Regions from separate parts of the Streptomyces changchenzhani genome, predicted to be linked through region 2. Evidence: riboswitches for the same ligand, from Rfam matches in the RefSeq annotation. Region 2 holds a riboswitch; the other holds the start of a gene.
What was found. Region 2 has a riboswitch for glycine ahead of gcvT (glycine cleavage system aminomethyltransferase GcvT). Riboswitches for the same ligand answer to the same signal wherever they lie in the genome.
Positions count from the first base shown of each region.

Region 1: linked by a shared signal. The riboswitch ahead of gcvP (aminomethyl-transferring glycine dehydrogenase) and the one ahead of gcvT (glycine cleavage system aminomethyltransferase GcvT) in region 2 are both predicted to bind glycine.

Region 1 covers NZ_JBDHNH010000013.1:11,018-20,400, reverse strand. The annotation lists partial or broken gene ABCR94_RS32665 (substrate-binding domain-containing protein) at 43-1,816, shown strand; gene ABCR94_RS32660 (glutamate-cysteine ligase family protein) at 1,960-3,468, opposite strand; gene ABCR94_RS32655 (hypothetical protein) at 3,952-4,539, shown strand; gene ABCR94_RS32650 (DUF5999 family protein) at 4,846-5,043, shown strand; gene gcvP (aminomethyl-transferring glycine dehydrogenase) at 5,143-8,028, opposite strand; glycine riboswitch at 8,239-8,342, opposite strand; gene ABCR94_RS32640 (PRC-barrel domain-containing protein) at 8,457-8,822, shown strand; gene ABCR94_RS32635 (DNA polymerase IV) at 8,750-9,383, opposite strand, start outside.
Region 2 covers NZ_JBDHNH010000002.1:190,542-199,924, forward strand. The annotation lists gene ABCR94_RS09095 (ABC transporter substrate-binding protein) at 1-1,108, opposite strand, end outside; gene ABCR94_RS09100 (ABC transporter permease) at 1,260-2,264, opposite strand; gene ABCR94_RS09105 (enhanced serine sensitivity protein SseB C-terminal domain-containing protein) at 2,624-3,412, opposite strand; gene ABCR94_RS09110 (enhanced serine sensitivity protein SseB) at 3,542-4,327, opposite strand; gene ABCR94_RS09115 (hypothetical protein) at 4,597-5,256, shown strand; gene ABCR94_RS09120 (AAA family ATPase) at 5,363-6,043, opposite strand; glycine riboswitch at 6,212-6,320, shown strand; glycine riboswitch at 6,321-6,434, shown strand; gene gcvT (glycine cleavage system aminomethyltransferase GcvT) at 6,471-7,595, shown strand; gene gcvH (glycine cleavage system protein GcvH) at 7,676-8,053, shown strand; gene glyA (serine hydroxymethyltransferase) at 8,132-9,383, shown strand, end outside.

The DNA.
Region 1 (9,383 bases), on a different contig from region 2:
CCCCTTTTCCTTGTTCACGATTCAAGGAGGGGCTCTACCGCCATGGGACGTCACAGCTTGCCCGACGAGGGCGCGAAGGACGGCACCAGGTCCCGCTCATCGGTACGACGTCGTACGGTCGCCATCGCCACTGTGCTCGTTCTTGGGGTGGCCGGGGGCGCCGCGGTCGTGGTCGAGGGCGGCATGCTGTCCTTCGCCGGATCGTGCGCCGACTCCGCCGTCCACCTGGAGGTCGTCGCGTCCCCCGCCGTCGCTCCCGCCGTCCGCGAGGTCGCCGATCTGGCCCGCGACAGGCAGATCACCTCCGACGGACAGTGCATCGACGTGGACGTCGTGGCCCGTGACGCCTACCAGGTCGCCGACACGCTCAGCGCCGGCAAGGCCGAGCCCGACTACCAGGTCTGGATCCCCGACTCCGACCTGTGGGTCCAGCGGGCCCAGAGTTCCGGCGACGGTGCCCGCCTCACCCCGGTGGGCAATATCGCCTTCTCCCCGGTCGCCCTGGCCGCGGTCCCCTCCGCCGCCAAGTCGCTGGGCTGGCCCGACAAGACGTACACCTGGGCCCAGCTGTCCGCGGCCGCGGCCGAGAAGGGCACGCTGCGCCTCGGCGCAGCGGACCCCGCCCGCAGCGCCACCGGCCTGCTCGGGCTCACCAGCATCGGCCGGTCCACGCACAGCGAGGGCCCCGACGCCGACACCAGGGTCGCGGCCGCCGCGAAGCTGCTCTCGCAGCGCATATCGGAGAGCGACCAGCAGGTGCCACAGAGCCTCGCACGGGACGAGTCCGGCACGGAGAAGGGCAACCCCCGCCGCAATCAGGCCCTGCTCCTCTCCGAGCAGGCAGCCTTCGCGCACAACACCAAGGACGGCGCACCGGGGCTCGAACTCTTCTACCCGAAGGACGGCACCGCGCAGCTCGACTACCCGTACGCCCTGGTCGACGAGGGCAGGCTGTCGACCGACGAGAGCCGCGCGGCCCTGCGTTTCATGACCCTGCTCGGCGAGCGGGAGAGCCGGAGCATCCTGGCGAGGCGCGGCTTCCGTACGCCCGACAAGCCCGCCTCCCCGACCGTCGTACGGACGGCTGGCGGCCGCGCGCCCCAGCCCTTCGCTTCGGCCCCCGGAAAGGCGCCCTCCCAGAAGGACATCCAGGAAACGCTCGGCATGTGGACCATCACCGTGCAGAGCGCCCGGCTGACGACGGTCGTCGACGCCTCGGGCTCGATGGCCACGCTGGTGCCGGGGCGCGGCGAGCAGACCCGCATGGATGTCACCAAGGCCTCGCTGATCCAGGCTCTCGCGCAGTTCACCCCGGAGGACGCGGTCGGCCTGTGGGACTTCGCGACGAACCTCGACGGTCCGCGCGACTACCGCAAGAAGGTGGCGACCAACCCGTCTCGGCGACCCCGCGCCGGGCGGCCGCACGCACCGCGACAGGCTCTCGGCGGCCTTCTCCGCGCTCGCCCCGGTACCCGACGGGGCGACGGGTCTGTACGACACCACGCTGGCGGCCTGCAAGGACGCGCAGGCCTCCTACGCGAGCGGCAGGTTCAACGCCGTCGTCATCCTCACCGACGGCTCCAACCAGGACACCGCGGGCATCTCCCGCAGCGGCCTGATCACCGAACTGAAGCAGCTCGCCGACCCGGCGCGGCCGGTCCCGCTGATCGCCATCGCGGTCGGCCCGGACGCCGACAGCGAGGAGGTCGAGCAGATCGCCTCGGTCACCGGCGGCGGGGGATACCAGGTGACCGACCCGGCCGACATCCACGCCGTCATCCTCAAGGCGATCATGGAGGCGGGTCAGGGCGCCTGATACCCCCCACCTCCAGCACCTGAGCACCGCAGCCGACCGGACCGACCGGGTCAGCCAGGTCGACGGGGCCGATGAGGTCGACCACCACAGCCGCCGCGCGGGCACCGGTCGCGCCGCTCACACCGCAGGCCCCCAGGGGCGCGTCACTTCGACGCCGGGAAGCCCACCTCCCAGGTATGCACCGGCTCGCCCTCGTGCATCAGCTCGCTGTAGCGGCGAGTGGTGGCGGACAGCGCGGCCTCGCGCTCAAGACCGGCCTCCAGGGCGCGGTGGAAGGTGTCCACCTGCCAGGAGGCGCCGTTGACGCGCAGCTTGCACCGCTGCTCGATGACGCCCAGGTAGAAGTCGCGGTCCGCCGGCTCGACGCCCCAGGCGTCGAGCCCGGCCGCGGCCAGGGGCAGCAGCTCGTCGAGCACGAGCCGGACGCCCGGCACCCGCGCCGTGCCGGCCGCGCGGCCCGGCTTCGGCCAGATCAGCTCGGCGTCGATTCCGTGGCGGCACGCGACGTCGAAGTTCTCGGCCGCCGCCTCGAAGGGCAGCCTCTTCCACACGGGCCGCGTGTCCTCGGCCAGCGCCCGGACCAGACCGTAGTAGAAGGCGGCATTGGCGATTACGTCCGTCACCGTGGGGCCGGCCGGCAGCACCCTGTTCTCCACCCGCAGATGGGGTACGCCGTCGGCCAGCCCGTACACGGGCCGGTTCCAGCGGTACACCGTCCCGTTGTGCAGCACGAGTTCCTGCAACCGCGGCACCCCGCCGTCGGCGAGCACGAGCAGCGGGTCCTCCTCGTCGCAGATCGGCAGGAGGGCGGGGAAGAAGCGCAGGTTCTCCTCGAAGAGCTCGTACGCCGAGTCGATCCACTTCTCGCCGAACCACGTTCTGGGCCGTACGCCCTGGGCCTGCAGCTCGGGCGGCCGGGTATCGGTGGCCTGCAGGAACAGCGGCGGCCTGGATTCACGCCACAGCTCGCGGCCGAAGAGGAACGGCGAGTTGGCGCCCACGACGATCTGTACGGCAGCCACGGCCTGCGCGGCGTTCCACACATCCGCGAAGCGGGCCGGCGTGACCTGGAGGTGCAACTGCACGGACGTACAAGCCGCTTCGGGCGTAATGGAGGCGGAGGTACAGGTGAGGCGCTCCACCCCCTCGATGTCCAGCTCGAAGTCCTCGCCGCGCGCCGCGACGATCTGATCGTTGAGCATGACGTAACGGTCCACGTCGGAGAGATTCGCGGAAACAAGATCCGCACGCCCGAGCGTCGGCAGAATTCCGATCATCACGATCCCCGCGTCGACCTCCACCGCTTTTCGGTGGGCGTACGCGAGGCCCGTGCGGAGTTCTTCCGAGAGCTGATCGAATACCCGGCCCTCCAGCCGGTGCGGAACAATATTAACTTCCAGATTGAACATTCCCAGCTCGGTCTGGAAATCATGGCTTGAGATCCTTTCCAGGACCTCCGCGTTCATCATACTCGGCATCCCGTCGGCCCCGGCGAGATTGAGCTCGATCTCGACCCCCATGAGATTCTTGGGGCGATCGAAGCGCTTCTCGGCCAGCAGCTGATCGAGACCTTGGAGGCACAGCTGGAGTTTGCGCCGGTACTTCTGCCGATCGGACAGATCGAACCCGCCGGCCACCACCTTCTCCCCCATCGAAGCATCCTTCCTCGGGTGGCGCCCCGCAGCATGGGGCGCTCGCGTCACGATCGATGATGCCCAGAGAGTCTGATCCATAACGCCCCACGGCCACCGCGTGCCGAGTACCCTCGATGCAGGCTCCCAGTGGCACATTCACTCGGCATGCAGCAAAAAGCAGTTCGGCCGGCGACTGCTGGTGAAAAAGGCCGACGATTTTCGGCCTACCGCTCCTGCGGAATAATTCGAGGCCACAGCCCTGCGCTCCCGAACAAACGGGAGATTCTCCGCAGAAGAAGAGCCGAATACCACCTTGCCCATAATGCCTGCGGCGGCTAGAAGAAACACCACGTGAACACACGTCGTATAAACTCCGCAAACGAGGCAGAGAGTTGGCGTCCGGCCACCATCCCACGGCCCCCTCTGACCCCGCACGCAGACAGCGCCGTCCGCACTGCCCACGCATCACCGTGTCTCCCAAGTGAGAGGCGACCCACCATCATGCCGCTGCTTGTCCCCCCGGCTCCCGCGCCGGCTCTGCGCAGTGTCCTCGCGGCTCTCGGTTCTCCCACCGCAGTACGCGAGGCCCGTACCCCGGCTCTCCGTTCCGCCCAAGGACCGCTGAGCCCCGAACTCGCCCTGCCCCTTCACGTACTGGACCGCATGGTCCCGACCGGCCGACCGCCGCGCACGCGGCTCACAGGCTGGCGATTCCTCATCCGCAGCGGTGACCGCACGGTGGCCGCCGCCGACACCATGCTCACCCCCGACGGCTGGGCCTTCTCGCACTTCTGCGAGGGCCCGTACATCGCCTCCAGCGAGCGAGCCCTGCGCCAGGCCGAGGCCATGAATGGCCGCTACCAGCCGCGGCTCCTGTCCGTGCCCGAGCTATACATGCTCAATCTCTGGCTGCACGGCGAGCCGGAGGCGGACGCCTCCGACGACATGCCCCTCCCGACCGATGTGCTGGTGCCCCTCGCGCCGGCCCCGCCCGGCATCGCGTCGCACCATCCGCACCGGGTCGCCGACCTGCTGACCGTACTGACCAACCGACTGACCCCCGCCCCTCTCCTCAGCCAGCCCGCCTGACCGCACCGCCAGGCAGTCGGCCGCTCTGTGCCCCGTGACCAGTACTGGTGGTCACGGGGCACAGTCCTGCCCCGAACGGCGTAGCCCGTACCGGCCACCCCGAACCACCCAAAAAGACAACCCAGTTGAGCTGAACCGTCCGCACGGGTGATGCGTCATCAATCAGTAAGGAGAGCTGCCGTGAAATCCCTGCGGAAACACGTCCGTAGGGCAACACTGGGAACGGACCGATTGATACGGGGGGCGGTTATGAACACCGCATCGAGCCACAGGACACTCACTACAACGCAGCGAAAGAACCCTTCCATGTGTCAGCACCAGCCAGCCTGCCCATCAGCCGAATCCGCCGATCGGGAGGCCGCCCATCTCATGGCGCACCACCCTGAGCAGGGCTGGAGCCTGCTGTGCAACGGAGTTCTCCTATTCGAGGACACCGGTGAGCTGCTGCCGGACGGGCAGATCATCGCTCCGCACCGCCCGCTGGACGTGGTGACCGCCGCGTAGCTCCGGGCAGTACAACGAGGGGCCGGCCCGGAGAATCCTCCGAACCGGCCCCGACGCGTGTCCGCGCCCGTCTCCTGCGGCCGAGTGGCCGCGAGCACGTCAGTTGTCGTACTCGTCCAGCGGCGGGCAGGAGCAGACAAGGTTGCGGTCGCCGAACGCGCCGTCGATACGACGGACCGGCGGCCAGTACTTGTCCGCGGCCGAGACTCCGGCCGGGAAGACCGCTTCCTCACGGCTGTACGCGTGCTCCCACTCCCCGCCCAGCGCGGCCGCGGTGTGCGGCGCGTTGCACAACGGGTTGTCGTCGGCGGGCCAGTCGCCCGAGGCGACCTTGTCGATCTCGCTGCGGATCGCGATCAGCGCGTCGCAGAACCGGTCGATCTCCGCCAGGTCCTCGCTCTCGGTGGGCTCGATCATCAGCGTGCCGGCCACCGGGAACGACATGGTCGGAGCATGGAAGCCGTAGTCGATGAGGCGCTTGGCGATGTCGTCGACGCTCACACCGGTCGACTTCGACAACGGCCGGAGATCAACGATGCACTCGTGCGCCACCAGCCCGTTCGGACCGGCGTAGAGGACCGGAAAGTGCGGCTCCAGGCGCTTGGCGATGTAGTTCGCCGCGAGCACGGCGACCTGCGTCGCACGCTTGAGGCCCTCGCCGCCCATGAGGCGTACGTACGCCCAGGAGATCGGCAGGATGCCCGCCGAGCCCCACGGAGCGGCCGAGATCGGACCGACGCCCGTCCGCGGTCCGGCCGTCGGCTGGAGCGGGTGGTTCGGCAGATACGGCGCGAGGTGCGCCCGTACGCCAACCGGGCCGACCCCGGGGCCGCCGCCGCCGTGCGGGATGCAGAAGGTCTTGTGCAGGTTCAGATGGGAGACGTCCGAGCCGAACTTGCCCGGCTTGGCGAGGCCCACCAGCGCGTTGAGGTTCGCACCGTCCACGTACACCTGGCCGCCCGCGTCGTGCACGGCCGCACAGACGTCGCTGATGTGCTCCTCGAACACACCGTGCGTGGACGGGTAGGTGACCATGAGCACCGCGAGCTCGGCGCCGTGCTGCTCGATCTTCGCGTGCAGGTCGTCGACGTCGACGTCGCCGTCCTCGCGCGTCTTGACGACCACGACCTTCATCCCGGCCATCACCGCGCTCGCCGCGTTGGTGCCGTGCGCGGACGACGGGATCAGGCACACGGTGCGCTGAGCGTCGCCATTGGCCCGGTGGTAGGCCCGTACGGCCAGCAGGCCGGCGAGCTCACCCTGCGATCCGGCGTTGGGCTGGATGGACACCGCGTCGTACCCGGTGACCTCAGCGAGGCGCTCCTCCAGCTCACGGATGAGCGTCAGGTAGCCCTGTGCCTGCTCGACCGGCGCGAAGGGGTGGATCTGCCCGAACTCGGGCCAGGTGACCGGCTCCATCTCGGTGGTCGCGTTCAGCTTCATGGTGCAGGAGCCGAGCGGGATCATGCCGCGGTCGAGCGCGTAGTCGCGGTCGGCGAGTTTGCGCAGGTAGCGCAGCATCGCGGTCTCGGAGCGGTGCTGGTGGAACACCGGGTGGGCCAGGTAGTCGTCGGTGCGCAGCAGGCCGGCGGGCAGCGTCTCGGCCGTCGACACGTCCAGCGCCTCCAGGTCGCCGTCGACACCGAAGGCCGACCAGACCGCGGTGATCTCGGCGCGGGCCGTCGTCTCGTCGCAGGCGATCGAGAGGGTGTCGGCGTCGACCAGGCGCAGGTTGACCCCGCCCTCACGCGCCGCGGCGAGTACCTCGGCGGCCCTGCCGGGGACGCGCGCGGTGAGAGTGTCGAAGTACGAGCCGTGCACGATCTCCACGCCGCCCGCCCGCAGGCCCTCGGCGAGCAGTACGGCGTACCGGTGGGTGCGGCCGGCGATGCCGCGCAGCCCGTCCGGGCCGTGGTAGACGGCGTACATACCGGCCATCACCGCGAGGAGCACCTGCGCGGTACAGATGTTGCTGGTGGCCTTCTCCCGGCGGATGTGCTGCTCACGCGTCTGCAGCGCCAGCCGGTAGGCCTTGTTGCCGTCGGCGTCGACGGACACACCGACGAGCCGGCCGGGCAGGCTGCGGGCGAACTTCTCGCGCACGGCCATGAAGCCGGCGTGCGGGCCGCCGAAGCCCATCGGCACACCGAAGCGCTGGGTGGTGCCCACCGCGATGTCCGCACCCAGCTCGCCGGGCGAGGTGAGCAGCGTCAGCGCCAGCAGGTCGGCGGCGACGGTGACGATCGCACCGAGCTCGTGCGCCTGCGCGACGACGGGCTTGATGTCCCGTACGACGCCGGAGGCTCCCGGGTACTGCAGCAGCACACCGAAGACGCCGCGCTCGGCGACCTCGGCCGGGATCCCGTCGCTCAGATCGGCGACGACGACCTCGACACCGGTCGGCTCGGCGCGGGTCTGGATCACCGCGACGGTCTGCGGGAAGGCGTCGGAGTCGATCAGGAAGACGCCCTTCTTGACCTTGCCGACCCGGCGGGAGAGTGCCATGGCCTCGGCGGCGGCGGTGCCCTCGTCGAGCAGCGAGGCGCCGGAGGTGGGCAGCCCGGTCAGGTCGGCCACCATCGTCTGGAAGTTGAGGAGCGCCTCCAGCCGGCCCTGCGAGATTTCCGGCTGGTAGGGCGTGTACGCCGTGTACCAGGAGGGGCTCTCCATCACGTTGCGCAGGATCACCGGCGGCGTGAAGGTGCCGTAGTAGCCGAGCCCGATCATCGGGGCGAGCACCTGGTTGCTGTCCGCGAGCGTGCGCAGCTCGGCCTGTACTTCGGCCTCGGTGCGCGCGTCCGGCAGGGCCAGCGCCTCGGTGCTCTTGATGACGTCCGGCACCGCGGCCGCGGTCAGCTCGTCGAGCGAGCCGTAGCCGACCTGGGCGAGCATTTTGGCCTGCGCTTCGGCATCGGGGCCGATGTGGCGCTGCTCGAAGGGGATGCCACGCTCAAGCTGTGAGAGCGGAATGCGGTTTGCGGTCATCTGCGGAAGGCCTCCTGGTCTGACGCGACCTGCGAGGGCACCACTGCGGGTACCCGGACGGCCTCCCCCTCTGTCATCTCAACCTGAGAGCTTCACCGGGGCGCGAAAAACACGCTCCGACTTTCACCGTCGGTGAGGGAAGGCTCCGTCCGGGCAGTGCTCCTTGCGGAGACATGCCCGTGCGACTCCCACCCTGCTTTCCAGAGTGACCTCGTCCATGCGGTACGGGGGCCTGAGAGATTCCGGGGAGGATTTGCTCCTTCGGCGCCTCCGGCACGTTCACGTTCGCCGGAGGACTCTCCCGCACGGGGTCAGTAGCCGTTTGCCAGCCTACCAGCGAGCCCAGTCACCCATCCCTCGAGTGGCCGGGGTCCCCGATGTGCACTTTCGTAGTGTTTACGGAGCAGTTGCGATCAGTTGGAGGGACCGTGCAGACCGACATCGATCCGCGCAGCCTGATCGGCCGCAAGGCGTACGACCGCAATGGCACCAAGATCGGAACGGTGGACGAGGTGTACCTCGACGACGCCACGGGAGTCCCGGAATGGGCGGCCGTACGCACCGGCCTCTTCAGCCGGGACGCCTTCGTGCCCCTGGAGCCGAGCGAGGTCGTGGACCAGTCACTGCACGTCCCCTTCGAGCGGGCGCTCATCAAGGACGCCCCGGACTTCGGCGTGGGCCGCCATCTCTCCCCGGAGCAGGAGCTGCAGCTCTATCACCACTACGGGCTGGAGATCTCGCCGCCCGCATCCGACCGGGACTTCGGCAAGCTGGCGGGCGAGGACACCACCTGAGCCTCCCGGCCCCCTGATTCCCCCGGCTCCGCCGACTCGTCCGCCGCCCGTACCAGCGGAAGCGGATCGGAAGGCTCCAGATCGGGATCGTCCACCTTGAAGGTCCGTACCCACCCGGGCCTCGATGTCGGCTCCTCGAAGCGCACCGTGACCCGCCCCAGGCCGCTGCCCTGCACCCAGCCGGCTCCGTGCTGGGCATGCCGTACGTCGTGTCCCGCGTGCCACCGCCGCTCCGGCAGCGGCTCGGGCGCCCGCTCCAGCGCCGCTCCGCCCCCGTACGGCTCTCCTTCCCCCGCATTTCCTTCCTCGGCCCCCGCGTCTTCGCCTGCCGCCTCCTCCGCCGCTGCCCTCTCGGTCTCAGCCTTCTCTGTCGCCGCCTGGGCGAAGAGGTCCTCCTGGGTGTAGTCCGCGAGCCCGGTGACCCCCACGCCGAGCAGTCGCACCCCGCCCGTGGTGTCCACCGATTCCAGCAGCCGCCCCGCGGCCTCCCGCACCACGCCCGGATCGTCCGTGGGCCCGCGCAGGGTCTCGGAGCGCGTCAGCGTCGAGAAGTCGTACCGC
Region 2 (9,383 bases):
CCTGCGGGCCGCCGCGGACGTCCTGCATCGACTTGTAGTCGGCCGCGTACAGGACCGCCTTGCGGCAGTCGATGTTGTTGAACGGCGCGACCTTGGTGGCGATGTCGACGTACCGGATGAAGCTGGTCTCGATGTTGTCGAGGTTGCCCTTGTGCTGCTTGAGCGCCTCGGTACGGCCCGACTGGGACATGCCCGTGGCGTTCATGTCGACGTCGTACTCGCCCTTGATGAGGAGCTTGTCGATCGCCTCGATGTTGGTGTTGATGGTGACCGTGATCTTGTCCGGCAGCGCGGCGCGGATCGGGTCGGAGGTCTTCGACCACTTGGGGTTGCGGACGAGGACGGCGCCCTTCTTGGGCGTGTACGACTCGAACTTGTACGGGCCCGAGGAGAACGGCTTCAGCGGGTACTTGGCGCCGGTGTCCTTCTCCCGCTTCACCGGGGAGCCGGTCGGCATCGCGAGCATCTGCTCGAAGTCACCGTTGGCCTCGGCGAGTTTGAAGATGATCGTCTTGTCGTCGGGCGTCTCGATCGCCTTCAGGCCGAGCTTGTCCGCGGACTTGTCCTTGTACGGACCCGGGTAGGTGTCCTTGGGGTCCAGCGCCTGTCGCAGGTAACCGGGGCCGCCGGAGATGACGTCCTTGGCCCAGATGCGCTCGATGCCGTACTTGACGTCCTTGGAGGTGATCGGCGAGCCGTCCTCCCAGGTGACGCCGTCACGCAGCGTGTACTCGTACCGCTTGCCGTCCTCGGAGACCTTGCCGTTGGCGGTCGCGAGGTCGGGAACCAGCTCGGCGCCGGCGGCGCCCGGCTTGGGCGCGTAGCTGACCAGCTGACGGGCGTAGTACCGGGAGAAGTCCCAGGCGAAGCCGTAGTACTGGCGCTGCGGGTCGGTCGAGTCGAAGTCCTGCTTACCGATGAACTTCAGCGTGCCGCCCTTCTTGGCGGACTTGTTCGCAACACTCTTGGTCGCGGCGTTGAAGCCCGCGCCCTCGCTGCTGTCGCTGTCGGACCCGCCGCCACCGCACGCCGCGGTGGACATCAGGGCTGCAACGACAACCGCCGCGCCGGCGACACGCCTGCTCTTCGACGAACGTAGGGGTTTCATGCTTCTGCAACCTCCGGATTGGCGAGGTCCTTGGCCTGGGGCCGGGGAACCATCGGGGAGCCACCTGTCAGTTGTGACAGGGGCACGTTCAGTTGGGTACGGCCCGTCGAGTGCGGCCGGACCGGCGCCGCGGACGGCGCCGACGACGTTGTCAGCGGGTCCCCTTGGGGTCGAGCGCATCGCGGACGCCATCACCGAAGAGGTTGAAGGCGAGCACGGTGACGAAGATCGCGACACCGGGGATGATCATGAACATCGGATCGGTCTCGTACGTATCCACGGCCTTGTCGAGCATCTGACCCCAGGACGAGGTCGGCGGCTTGACTCCGGCCCCGAGGAAGCTGAGCGCCGCCTCGGTGAGGATGTTCGTGGGGATCATCAGCGTCGTGTAGACGGTGATGGGCGCCACCAGGTTCGGGAGCAGCTCCTTGAAGAGCACGTAACGCCGTCCGGCGCCCAGGCTGCGCGCCGCCTCGATGTACTCCTTCTCGCGCAAGGACAGTGTCTGGCCTCGCACGATGCGTCCCACATAGGGCCAGCCGAAGAAGCCGATCACCGAGATCAGGATGGCGATGCGCACCCCGCTGCCGGTCAGCCCGAGCAGATCGTTCGGGAGCACCGAGACCAGCGAAATGATGAAGAGCAGCTGCGGGAACGCCAGCAGCATGTCCATCACGCGGCTAATGACCATGTCGACCCAGCCGCCGAAGTAGCCGGCGATGATGCCGAACACGGTGCCGAGCAGCACGGCCACCAGGGCCGCGAGGAACGCCACGAGCAGCGAGATGCGGGCTCCGTAGACCACCCGGCTGAACACGTCGCGGCCGTTGCCGGGCTCGACGCCGAGGAGGAACTCGGAACTCATGCCGCCGAAGGCCTCCTTGGGGGTGCCGAACAGCGGGTCGATCTCATCCTGGTGGAACTGCTCCGGCGGGTGCCCGAAGACGTCGACGATCAGCGGAGCGAAGATCGCGACCAGGACCAGGAAGACAACGACGACTCCGCCGGCCAGCGCCAGCTTGTCGCGCTTGAGCCGATTCCAGGCGATCTGGCGCAGTGAACGCCCTTCGACCGATTTGGTCGTGACATCGGTCGCGGCATCGACGGTAGCGACCGCATCCGTCTTCGCAGTCGTGTCGGGCAATGGTGCCGTCATCGTGTCGGGGACCCCTCTCGGCCGGCGGTGACCAGCCCTAACCGGCCGCTGTAGCGGCTTGGTTCACATCACAGGTGCAGATTGCGCAGGTGGTGCGGGCGTTTCAGGTGATCCTGCGGGGGGCACGTTGCCAATTGGGCACGCATCCCACACAAGGACCGACTGCTTTCATTGCCGGGAGTCTTTAACGCCTTCGCGATCACCCGCCAGACCTGACGGACAATGGATGCGCAACCGTGATGCTGCCTGTGACTTTCCGTTATGCGGACGCGCCGATCGGCTGAGCGGATCAGAACCGGCCTTTACCACCAGATCGGACATCGCAGCCAACAGCCGTCATGTGCTGCTGCATTGCGCTGTCAGTAGGCGCGCGGAGCGGGGTAGCCGTAGCCCGAAGCGGGGGCCTGCGGCGAGAGCGGGGCGTGTGCCTCACGGTCGTAGAACGGGCGGGTGTTGGCGCGCAGCCACATGGCGACCGGGTCGTAGTCGTCGGACATCGCGACGGTGGAGACGGGCAGCCCCTCGGGGACCACACCGATCGACTGCTGCATCATCGTGCGCACCGCGTCGACCGACTGCTGGCTCGTGTCGTAGAGATCGAGCCCGATGGCCAGATACGGCGCACCGAGCGCGGGCTGCACCCAGCCGCGACGCAGTGAGCGGACCGCGGGCGTGCGGTGGGCGTTCTGCGTGAGCTGCGCGTAGAACTGCGGGATCTCGATGGCCGGCTCGGACAGCCGCAGCGGCCCGGCCGGCATTCGCTCAAGGCCGCTCGCGATGCGCCGCAGATCGAGCCACGGGATGCCGACACCGCCGCCCGGGGCATGCGGATTCAGCCAGATCCCCCAGCGGTCGGGGAAGAGCACCCGGGCGATGTCATGCCCCGTGACGACGTCGTACGCCCGGCTCCAGCCGCTGGCGGCGAGCTCCTGGGCGGAGGTCACGCACGGCGCGTAGCCGAGGCCTTCGACCTCCATGTTTCCGTACTGCGCGTCGGGTGAGCCGGCCTGTCCGTGCCAGAGCAGCATCCAGACCTGGCCGTCCGCGAGGACGCGCAGCAGCGCCTCGTACGCGTCGTACCTCCCGGGCGTCACCTGGCGCAGCATGTGCTCGACCTGCCCGGCCGCCGCAGTGCCTGACGCGCTCACCCTGGGTCCCGCCCCTCTTCGATCCACCGTTCGGCCAACCGCCCCCGTGTGGCGGGGCCATCAAACCAGCTTAAACGGCCGCCCTGACACCGACTTGACGCGGGAGGCGGACGCGCGGGCCGGGCGCGCTCAATGCTCCTGCCGGTGCTCGCGCACGTAGAAGGGCCGCACCTTCTCCAGCATCCAGTCGCCGACCGGATCCTGTGCGACGTCCAGCAGGACGAGGTTGACCGCCCAGGGCAGATGGACCCGGCCGAGCGCCCGCCCCAGCGCGTCCATCGGGGCGTTGCGTTCGGCGCCCTCCCACGACGAGAGCTGTACGCCGATGAAGAGCGTCGGTTGGTCGCCCTCGATGCTGGCGAGCGCGCGGCGGGCGGTGACCACCACGCCGCTCTCCTCGAACTCACCCGCCGCCGCGGCCAGGAAGTCGACCGGCTCCTGCTGCCAGTCCGGCTCGAAGAGCCGCACCCGGCCGCCGCTCGCCGGTCCGTCCAGCGGGGAGCCGCCGGCCCGGCAGAGCTCGGCGACGGCGGGCGGCGGCAGCGGCATGCCGACCGCGCCGTCCGGGTTCACCACGATGCCGAGCTGCGGCGGGAGGCCGCGCGCGAACTCCCGCGCGGGCGCGACGGTGAAGGGCATGTGGGGCCCCGCGGACTGGCGGAGCTGCTGCTCGGAGCTGAAGACAGGGACGTACGGGGCGCCGCCAATCTCCGTCGTGGGCAGGTCGAGGTCACGGCTCTGGGGCCCACCGCCGGCCGGCAGCGGCACCCAGATCTGGCTGCGGCCCAGCACCTCGACGAGCCGGGCGCCCGCCGCCGGGTTGCCGACCGAGGCGGCCAGCACCTCTTCGAGTTCGTTGCCTGGCCATCCGCCGCCTCCGTGCGGATGCGGATGCGCCTGCGCCGGAAATTCCATGTCCACCCCTGCCGACAGCTGTGCTCGCCACGGCCGCGCTCATTGAGGCCGCGCCCATGGAAGCCGTGCTCGTTGAAGCCGTGCTCATTGAAGCCGTGCTCGTTTCTGCGCGAGAACCCTAGCCCGCCGGGCCGACACACCGTCCCCTACCACTTCCTGACACGTTTGGTAGCCATCCGGTTGCGGAGTGTGGTGGTGGCTCGGAGGGTGGCACCAACGCGTCCTCGGGCGTGCACACCGCTCCCCCCACAGCGAAAAGGATTCCCCGCATGGCACTCAAACGGCCTGCCACCTTCCTCATCACCTCTGCCCTCTGCGGTGCCGTCACCATAGGCTTCGCCGGCCCGTCCGCAGCCGCGGCCGTGCAGGAGCGTCCCGTCGCGTCCACCGTGGCCAACGCCGCACCGGACCCGGCGGCGCTGCTTGGCCAGGCGGACGTACTGTCCAAGCTGGGCCTCGTGGGCCCGCTGGGTGACCTCCTCAAGGAGGCGCTCGCGGCGAAGCCCGACCCGGCCAAGGTCAAGGAGCTCGCGGAGAAGGTGACCAAGGCGATCACCGCGGCCGGCCTGCCGGCGACCCCGGCAACTCCCGCGACTCCGGCGACCCCGGCCCTCCCGGCCCTGCCCGCCACGCCCGCCCTCCCGGCGCTTCCTGGGCTCGGCGGCTCACCGGCCGACCGCGCCGCGGTGGCCGACCCGGTGGCCGACGCGCTCGCCGCGCTCCAGGCCAAGGTGACCGAGCTGGTGGCGGCCGTCACGGCTGCCGACCCGGCGAAGATCCTGGCCGCGGTCACCGGGACGGTCACCACGGTGATCCCGCTGATCCTGGGTCTGCTGACCAAGCTGCCCCTGCCGGTGCCGCTGCCGCCGCTGCCAGCCCTGCCGGTGCCGGTGCCGCCCCTCCCGCTGCCGGTGCCGCTGCCGCTCTAGCGGCCACGGACGCCTGCGCGTCGACGGGACCCGGTCCGCGTGCCCGATGCGGACCGGGTCCCGCCGCGCTGTCGGGCACCCGAAGCCCGGCCGTAGCTCGAAGCCGCTACTCGAAGTCGATGGCCCGCAGCGCGGTCGCCGCCGCCCGGTCCAGCAGTACGGCCGAGGCGCACCCGGCGGGCAGCGTGCCGCTCTCCGCGTCCCGCACGAGCCGCCCCACCGCCCGCCGGTGGCGGGCGAAGGCGTACCCGGAAACACCCCGGCCGCGCTCCTGCTGCCCGGCCCGCGCCACCTCGGGCGTGACGTCGAGCAGCAGCAGATGCAGGGCCACGCCCCTGCGCCGGGCGTCGCGCGACAGCCAGCCCCGCACCCAGGCGAGCGTGCCGCAGTCGTGCACGACGACGCTCTCGCCGGAGCGCAGGGCGCGCCGCAGCCCGGCGTAGTGCGCGGCGCGGACGAGGGGGCGGTAGAGCGCGTACGGCAGGAAGCGCGGCATCCGGCGCTGCCACCGCTCGCGCACGTCCTGCGAGTCGATGCGGCGGGAAGCCGCCGCGCGCCGGATCAGCGTGCTCTTGCCGCTGCCGGGCAGTCCGGAGACGACCACCACGTCCCCCGCCGCGAAGACCAGGCTCCCCGGGCTGCGGCCGGCGCGGTCGCGCAGATCAGAGACGGTGGCCACGGGCCGACAGGCCGTCTCCGTGGCCGGTGCGCCCTGCTGTGCGGGCACCACGTCGCGCGCGACCCCCGCGCTCGTCGCGTAATACGCACCGGGCTGCTGCACCGTCATCGCACTCCCCCATGTCGGGTCCCCCACCCTTGCCCAAGAAGTGTAAAGAATAGGTAATGGGCCACAAGCCATTTGCGGATGCGGCCGGTTGACGTCCGCTTCGGCCCGCCCGACCCGCCGCCCCGCGATGCGTGCAATGATGTGCCCGCCAACTCCATAACGGCCGCTTGAATCCGCGCGGGAGAGTCCGGAGCACCCAGTTCGTCTGGTGCTGCTCGGACGCCGAAGGAGCAAGTTCCTCCCTTGAATCTCTCAGGCCCCGAACCGCGCGGGCGAGGCAGATCTGAAAAGCGAGCCGCCTTTGTGGCGGCTCCACCCAAGGTGCAAGTCACGACCACACTTACGTGCGGTCGTGGTGAACCTCTCAGGTTCCGATGACAGATGGGGAGGATGTGTCCTCGCCTGTCATGCCCTGGGAGCCCCACACATGAGCAATGTCCCCCGTCTCACCGCCCTCGATGCACTGCATCGCTCGCTGGGCGCGACCATGACCGACTTCGCGGGCTGGGACATGCCGCTGCGGTACGGCAGTGAGCGCGACGAGCATCTCGCCGTACGCACGCACGCCGGCCTCTTCGACCTGTCCCACATGGGCGAGATCGCCGTCACCGGGCCGCAGGCCGCCGCCCTGCTGAACCACGCGCTCGTCGGCAACATCGGGACGGTCGGCCCCGGCCGCGCCCGCTACACCATGATCTGCCAGGAGGACGGCGGGATCCTGGACGATCTGATCGTCTACCGCCTTGCCGACACCGAGGCCCCCGAATATCTGGTGGTCGCCAACGCCGGCAACGCCCAGGTGGTCCTGGACGCCCTGACCGCTCGCGCCACCGGCTTCGAGGCCGACGTACGCGACGATCGTGACGCGTACGCGCTGATCGCCGTCCAGGGCCCCGAGTCCCCCGGCATCCTGAAGTCCCTGACCGACGCCGATCTGGACGGGCTAAAGTACTACGCGGGCCTGCCCGGCACCGTCGCGGGCGTCCCGGCGCTCATCGCACGTACCGGCTACACCGGCGAGGACGGCTTCGAGCTGTTCGTCGATCCGCAGCACGCCGAGAAGCTGTGGCGGGCGCTGACCGAGGCCGGCGCCCCCGTCGGTCTGGTCCCCTGCGGCCTGTCCTGCCGCGACACGCTGCGCCTGGAGGCGGGCATGCCGCTGTACGGGCACGAGCTGACCACCGCGCTGACGCCGTTCGACGCGGGCCTGGGCCGGGTCGTGAAGTTCGAGAAGGAGGGCGACTTCGTCGGCCGCGCCGCCCTTGAGGCCGCCGCCGAGCGCGCCGAGACCGCGCCGCCGCGCAAGCTGGTCGGCCTGATCGCCGAGGGCCGCCGGGTGCCGCGCGCCGGGTACCAGGTGGTCGCGGACGGCAAGGTCATCGGCGAGGTCACATCGGGTGCCCCGTCCCCGACGCTGGGCAAGCCGATCGCCATCGCGTACGTCGACCCGGCGCATGCGGCGCCCGGCACGCCCGGGGTGGGTGTGGACATCCGCGGGGCACACGAGCCCTACGAGGTCGTCGCGCTGCCGTTCTACAAGCGCCAGAAGTAGCCCGCCGGTCCGAGACGCGAGTCTCACTCCGCAAGACCACCGTTCCTCAGCACTCCCCCGCGTACAGGAGAATTCAGGTCATGAGCAACCCCCAGCAGCTGCGGTACAGCAAGGAGCACGAGTGGCTCGCGACCGCCGAGGACGGCGTCGCGACGATCGGCATCACCGAGTTCGCGGCCAACGCGCTCGGCGACGTCGTTTATGCCCAGCTCCCCGAGGTAGGCGACACGGTGACCGCGGGCGAGACCTGCGGTGAGCTGGAGTCGACCAAGTCGGTCAGCGACCTGTACGCGCCGGTGACCGGTGAGGTCACCGAGTTCAACCAGGACGTCGTCGACGACCCCTCGCTGGTGAACTCCGCCCCGTTCGAGGGCGGCTGGCTGTTCAAGGTGCGCGTCACCCAGGAGCCGGACGACCTGCTCTCCGCCGACGAGTACACCGCTCTCTCCGGCAACTAACCGGGTGGCCGGTCGGCCGCCCCAAGCCCCAAGCCTCAAGCCCGAAGCCCGAAGCCCGACGACTCGAACGGGACCGTGATGACTGTTCTCGACACTCCCCTGCATGAGCTCGACCCGGACGTCGCCGCCGCCGTCGACGCCGAGCTGCTCCGCCAGCAGACCACCCTCGAAATGATCGCCTCGGAGAACTTCGCTCCGGTGGCCGTCATGGAGGCCCAGGGCTCCGTCCTCACCAACAAGTACGCCGAGGGTTACCCCGGCCGCCGCTACTACGGCGGCTGCGAGCACGTCGACGTGATCGAGCAGATCGCGATCGACCGCGTCAAGGCGCTCTTCGGCGCCGAGCACGCGAACGTGCAGCCGCACTCGGGCGCCCAGGCCAACGCCGCCGCGATGGTCGCGCTGATCAAGCCGGGCGACACGATCATGGGTCTGAACCTCGCCCACGGCGGGCACCTGACCCACGGCATGAAGATCAACTTCTCCGGCAAGCTCTACAACGTGGTCGCTTACCACGTCGACGACGCCACCGGCGAGGTCGACATGGACGAGGTCGAGCGCCTCGCCAAGGAGTCGCAGCCCAAGCTCATCGTGGCCGGCTGGTCGGCGTACCCGCGCCAGCTGGACTTCGCCGCCTTCCGCCGCATCGCGGACGAGGTCGGCGCGTACCTGATGGTCGACATGGCGCACTTCGCCGGTCTGGTCGCCGCGGGGCTGCACCCCAACCCGGTGCCGCACGCCCACGTCACGACCACCACCACGCACAAGACCCTCGGCGGTCCGCGCGGTGGTGTGATCCTGTCCACACAGGAGCTCGCCAAGAAGATCAACTCGGCGGTCTTCCCCGGACAGCAGGGCGGCCCCCTGGAGCACGTCATCGCGGCCAAGGCCGTCTCGTTCAAGATCGCGGCGACCGAGGACTTCAAGGAGCGCCAGCAGCGCACCCTGGACGGCGCCCGCATCCTGGCCGAGCGCCTGGTGCAGTCCGACGTCACCGAGCACGGCGTCTCCGTGCTGTCCGGCGGCACGGACGTCCACCTGGTCCTCGTCGACCTGCGCAACTCCGCGCTGAACGGCCAGGAGGCCGAGGACCGCCTCCACGAGGTCGGCATCACGGTCAACCGCAACGCCGTCCCGAACGACCCGCGGCCCCCGATGGTCACCTCAGGTCTGCGGATCGGCACCCCGGCGCTGGCCACCCGCGGCTTCACCATCGAGGACTTCACCGAGGTGGCGGAAATCATCGCCGCCGCGCTGAAGCCGACATACGACCGCGACGGTCTTGCCGCCCGGGTCACCGCGCTGGCCGACAAGCACCCGCTCTACCCTG